Regions from separate parts of the Ruminococcus sp. AM26-12LB genome, predicted to be linked through region 1. Evidence: riboswitches for the same ligand, from Rfam matches in the RefSeq annotation. Region 1 holds a riboswitch; the other holds the start of a gene.
The links. A riboswitch is a leader RNA that binds a small molecule or an ion and turns the genes downstream of it on or off. The one in region 1 is predicted to bind ZMP and ZTP.
Positions count from the first base shown of each region.

Region 2: linked by a shared signal. The riboswitch ahead of DW694_RS11315 (formate--tetrahydrofolate ligase) and the one ahead of DW694_RS02480 (IMP cyclohydrolase) in region 1 are both predicted to bind ZMP and ZTP.

Region 1 covers NZ_QUJX01000003.1:44,301-47,508, forward strand. Annotated here, with positions in the region: gene guaB (IMP dehydrogenase) at 1-861, shown strand, start outside; gene DW694_RS02475 (peptidoglycan recognition family protein) at 974-1,690, shown strand; ZMP/ZTP riboswitch at 1,788-1,869, shown strand; gene DW694_RS02480 (IMP cyclohydrolase) at 1,956-2,669, shown strand; gene DW694_RS02485 (phosphoribosylaminoimidazolecarboxamide formyltransferase) at 2,708-3,208, shown strand, end outside.
Region 2 covers NZ_QUJX01000013.1:128,979-132,186, forward strand. Annotated here, with positions in the region: gene DW694_RS11315 (formate--tetrahydrofolate ligase) at 1-1,475, opposite strand, end outside; ZMP/ZTP riboswitch at 1,550-1,631, opposite strand; gene DW694_RS11320 (sodium-dependent transporter) at 1,873-3,208, opposite strand, start outside.

The DNA of each region.
Region 1 (3,208 bases):
ATCGAGAAACAGATCAAATATCCGCTTGCAGCCAAGGATGCACAGGGACGTCTTCTCTGTGGTGCGGCAGTTGGTATCACAGCCAATGTACTTGCACGTGTAGATGCACTTGTGAAAGCGAATGTGGATGTAATCGTAATTGATTCCGCACATGGTCATTCTGAGAATATCTTAAAAGCAGTCCGCGAGATCAAGGCTGCATATCCGGAACTTCAGGTTATCGCAGGTAACGTTGCAACAGGAGCAGCTACCAAGGCACTGATCGAAGCTGGTGTAGATGCAGTTAAAGTTGGTATCGGACCTGGATCTATCTGTACCACACGTGTTGTTGCAGGTATCGGTGTACCGCAGGTTACTGCTGTTATGGATTGCTATGAAGTAGCCAACAGCTACGGAATCCCGATCATCGCAGATGGTGGAATCAAGTATTCCGGAGACATCACCAAGGCTATCGCGGCAGGCGCCAATGTCTGCATGATGGGCAGCATGTTTGCTGGATGCGATGAGAGCCCGGGAACATTCGAGCTCTATCAGGGAAGAAAATATAAAGTATACCGTGGAATGGGATCTATTGCAGCTATGGAGAACGGCAGCAAGGATCGTTACTTCCAGGAGAACGCCAAGAAGCTTGTTCCAGAAGGTGTTGAAGGACGTGTTGCATACAAAGGACACGTTGAGGATACCGTATTCCAGTTAATTGGCGGTTTAAGATCCGGTATGGGTTACTGCGGAGCAGAGAACATTGAGAAGCTGAAAACAACAGGCAGATTCATTAAGATCTCCGCTGCATCTCTCAAGGAGTCACATCCACATGACATCCATATCACAAAAGAGGCTCCAAACTACAGTGTAGATGAATAATAAAGGAAAAAAAGGTAAGACCGGTAAAAAGTCACCCAGGCCGTCCCATAGCGGGCGGCCTGTTTCCGTAAAGAAAACTTCCTCCGGGTCTTCCAGAAGAAAAAAGAAGTCTTTGAGAAAAAAGAACCCGATCAAGATCCTGCAGAGGATTGTGCTGATATGTATCATTGTGATCGTTGCTTTTGCTGCGTGTGCGTTAGGATACGCATTTTTTGAGATGCGCATGGAACAGAGTGAAACTCAGTCCGGACAGGAAGAAATATCCGGGAATGCCAGCGGAAATGGCGGACCGGAACAATGGCAGGCAGAAGGAGCACCTTTTATTGATGTGGAGCTTCTGACACCGAATTCCTATTCCAGACCACAGATTTCTATCGAACAGGTAAATTATATAGCCATTCATTATACGGCCAATCCGGGATCTACTGCCATATCCAACCGGAATTATTTTGAAAATCTTGCGACAACGCAGGACAACAAAGTCAGCAGTCATTTTGTGATAGGTTTGGAGGGAGAAGTGGTACAATGTATTCCCACTTCAGAAATATCCTATGCCACAAATTCCAGAAATGTAGATACCATATCCATTGAATGCTGCCATCCGGATGAAACAGGGCAGTTTAATACAGCAACCTATGATTCGGCGGTAAAGCTGACAGCGTGGCTTTGTACACGCTTTGGACTGACTTCGGATCAGGTGATCCGTCATTATGATGTCACAGGTAAAGACTGTCCGAAGTATTACGTGGAAAATCCCGATGCATGGATCCAGATGAAATCAGACATTGCAGCACAGATCCAGACAGATTATGCATTACAGGGGAAATAAAGTGTTATTGTTTATTTTGTGAGCAACAAGAAGTCTGGAAAAATAATTTCTGAAAATAGGGGCTTGAAAATTAAGAAGAAGTATTGTAGTATAACAGCAGAAGCTGCATGACTGGCGGAAAGTAGGATTACCTACAGGGAGTGCAGTGAAGTGAGAAGCCGACCGCCTGGGCAGCCTGATAAGGGGTGTCCAGGCGGTTTTTTGTTACCGTTCATATCCTGGGATAAGCCCCGGGCCTTACATTAGACAAGGAGGACTGTGAAAAATGACGACATTTTCACTTGAAAAAGAACTGAAAGAAAATTCCTATCCGGGAAGAGGAATTGTGATCGGACGTTCCGCTGACGGGAAACATGCAGTTACTGCATATTTTATTATGGGAAGAAGCGAGAACAGCAGAAACCGTATTTTTGTTGAGGATGGGGAAGGAATCCGTACACAGGCTTTTGATCCGTCCAAGCTTACAGACCCGAGCCTGATCATTTATGCACCGGTACGTGTCCTTGGAAATAAGACCATCGTAACAAACGGTGATCAGACAGATACGATCTATGAGGGAATGGACAGACAGCTCACCTTTGAACAGTCTCTCCGCAGCAGAGAGTTTGAGCCGGATGCGCCGAACTATACACCTCGTATTTCAGGTGTTCTTCATGTTGAAGACGGTAAATTCAATTATGCGATGTCTATTTTAAAGAGCAATAACGGAAATCCGGATTCCTGTCTTCGTTATACATTTGCCTATGAGAATGCGGCGGCAGGACAGGGACGTTTTATCCATACTTATAAATGCGATGGAAATCCACTTCCAAGTTTCGAGGGAGAGCCGAAGCTGGTAGAGATCCCAAGCGATATTGATGAGTTTACGGATCTCCTCTGGAAGAGCCTGAACCAGGATAATAAAGTTTCTCTCTTTGTTCGTTTTATTGACATTGAGACAGGAAAATATGAATCCAGGATCGTAAACAAGAATAAATAAGAAAATAGGGATATCACAGAGAACGGAGGAGCTTTTTCATGAAAGAATTACAGTTAAAATACGGATGTAACCCAAATCAGAAACCATCAAAGATCTATATGGCAGATGGAAGTGAGCTTCCGATCCAGGTACTCTCCGGAAGACCAGGATACATCAACTTCCTGGATGCCTTTAATGGCTGGCAGCTGGTACGTGACCTTAAGAAAGCAACCGGACTTCCGGCAGCAACTTCATTTAAGCATGTATCTCCGGCAGGTGCTTCCATCGGACTTCCGCTGAATGAGACACTGGCAAAGATCTACTGGGTAGGTGATATGGACTGGAAGAATTTTTCCCCGCTTGCATGTGCGTATGCAAGAGCAAGAGGTGCAGATCGTATGTCATCATTTGGTGATTTTATTTCTCTTTCTGATGTCTGCGACAAAGATACCGCAATGCTGATCAAGAGAGAGGTTTCTGATGGTGTGATCGCACCAGGATATACAGAGGAGGCTCTTGAAATTCTGAAGCAGAAGAAAAAAGGCAATTACAATGTGATC
Region 2 (3,208 bases), on a different contig from region 1:
GCCACACAGATCGGGCAGTTGCCAAATCCAAGTGCCTCCAGCTGTTTCGCCTGCTTCTGGGCATTTGCTGTAAGAACCACTTTCTTTCCACCGTAAACCTTCTGTACGATCTGGTTCAGCTTGTCCTCGATGGAGCCTTCCAGTTCATAAGCATATGTGAAATCATTCGGCTCTTCAACAAGACGAATCACTTCCTCAGCAAGCTTGATTCCGCCTTCGCCACCTTTTGCCCATACCTCGGAAAGTGCTACGTTTACGCCAAGCTCCTTGCATTTTGCTTCCACAAAATCAAGCTCTGCCTTGGTATCGGTCGGGAATGCGTTAATAGCTACCACACATGGGAGCTTGTATACATTTTTGATATTGCTTACATGCTTCAGAAGGTTCGGGATACCTTTTTCAAGAGCCTCAAGGTTCTCATTGTTAAGATCTGCTTTTGCAACGCCACCATTATATTTCAGAGCACGTACGGTTGCTACGATAACAACGGCACTTGGTGTAAGACCTGCCATACGGCACTTGATATCCAGGAATTTCTCAGCTCCAAGATCAGCACCGAAGCCAGCCTCTGTGATGGCATAATCAGCAAGCTTCATAGCCATCTTTGTAGCGGTTACGGAGTTACATCCGTGAGCGATATTTGCGAATGGTCCGCCATGAACGATTGCCGGAACATGCTCCAGTGTCTGAACAAGGTTTGGTTTCAGGGCATCCTTCAAAAGTGCTGTCATAGCACCCTCTGCGTGGAGGTCTCCTGCTGTTACCGGTTTCTGCTCAGCAACCTTGCCGTAAGTATATCCGATGATGATTCTGGAAAGTCTCTCTTTCAGATCCTTGATGTCACTTGCCAGACAGAGAACTGCCATGATCTCAGATGCTACGGTAATGTCATATCCGTCCTCACGCGGCATACCGTTTGTTCTTCCGCCAAGTCCATCTACTACATTACGAAGCTGACGGTCGTTCATATCCACGCAACGTCTCCAGGTGATCTTTCTCGGGTCGATGTTCAGTTCATTACCCTGGAAAATATGGTTGTCGATCATTGCTGCAAGAAGGTTGTTTGCCGCACCGATTGCATGGAAATCACCGGTAAAATGAAGGTTGATATCCTCCATCGGAACTACCTGTGCATAGCCGCCGCCTGCCGCACCACCTTTGACACCGAATACCGGTCCCAGGGATGGCTCACGAAGAGCTACCATAACGTTCTTTCCGAGTTTCTGCATTCCATCTGCAAGGCCTACGGTTGTCGTAGTTTTTCCCTCACCTGCCGGTGTCGGGTTGATGGCTGTTACCAGGATCAGCTTTCCGTCTTTTTTGTCTGTTTCTTTCAGAAGATTATAGTCGATCTTTGCTTTATATTTACCATACTGCTCCAGGTACTTGTCATCAATACCTGCTTTCTCTGCAATCTTGGTAATTGGCTCCATTGTGCACTCCTGTGCAATTTCGATGTCACTTTTGAATCCCATAATGTTCTCCTTTCTCCGCAGCAACCGTCCGGATCTTTTTATCCCATAAAAAAGAGCAGTATCTGAATTTCTTCAAATACTGCCCAGACGGTCGACTCATCGAATCTCCGGCTCCCTCGTGGTTATCCCACAATTCCGTCAGTCACCGAAGACTTTATTAATTTGATAATTGAATACTAACATATTTATTAGTACTTGTCAAGAAATTATCAAATTATTTTTTTCACTTTTAAAGTGAGCTAAGTCTAATTTTCTGAATCATTTCCGTTCTATGTATTAGTTTTCTCTCCAACATTCGTACATATCTTTTTTCATCAAATCCTCTGTTGTTTAATCGTATCTTGTACTGGTCATCCGTTAATGCGACTGTCCAGACGCCATAAACATATTACCACACTTATGAAATCAAATCTGCAAATCCTGTAGATACCAGGAATAATATCAGCATTACAACCGGCACTACATAACGGATCATAAAGCGATATAACCCTGCCCGTTTAAAGTGTTCCCCATTTCGTTCCACTTCTCCTATGATCCAATCAGGGCCGATCACCCATCCGATCAGAATACTTGTCAAAAGTGAGATAAACGGCATCAGAAAACTGTTGCTGATATAATCCATCACATCCAGAAGCTGTCCAACAGAACCATTTGGCAGCTTAAGTTCAAAATACAGTTTGTTATAACCAAGGCAGATCAGTACTGCTGTAACAAGAGAATAGATTCCGACAGCACCACACATTTTCTTACGTGGTTTATGATAAAGTTCCATGCAGTTTGCAACCAGTGTCTCCATGACAGATACGCAGGAAGTCAGTGCCGCAAATCCCATCATCAGGAAAAATGCAATTGCCACCGGACGGCCAAATACTCCCATGGCATCAAAAACCTTTGGCAGTGAGATAAATATCAGGCTTGGGCCGGAAGCCATTCCATCCTTTCCGAGAAATACAAAAACAGCCGGTATGATCATCATTCCTGCAAGAAACGCAACGCCGGTATCAAAGATCTCAATCTGATTTGTTGCTTTATTTAAATTAACTTCATTTTTCACATAAGAACCATAAGTGATCATGATTCCCATAGATACACTTAAGGAAAAGAATAACTGGCTCATCGCATCCAGAAGGATCTCCAGGAAGCGTTTTACCGTCAGTCCATGAAAATCCGGTTTGAGGTAAACCGCCAGCCCCTGCATACCGGTGCGGACAGTTCCATCCGTATCAGTATGGGACAGTGTCAGTGAAAAAATGGCAATGATCACGATCAGAAGAATCAGCCCCGGCATAATGATCCTGGAAAACTTTTCGATTCCCTTTTCCACACCACGAAATACGATCCAGGCAGTCAGGGCCAGAAAAATCAGCATAAATACAACGGGTGCAATATCTGATGTAATAAATGATGTAAAGTATCCTTCTGAAGCCGCATCTTTCCCATCAGAAATAATATAAGTAAAAAAATATTTTGCGATCCATCCACCGATAACAGAATAATAGGTCATGATCAATGCCGGAACCAGAAACGTTAAATGTCCTAAAAATTTCCACTTTGGATTAAGTGCTTCAAAAGCTCTCAATGCATTTTTCTTTGTCTTTCTCCCAAGTGCTACATCCGTTGTCAACAGTACAAATCCAAAAGTCAGTACCAGTACCAGATAAACCAGCAGGAAAAGTCCTCCGCCATCTTTGGCACAGAGATATGGAAATCTCCAGATATTTCCAACTCCTACT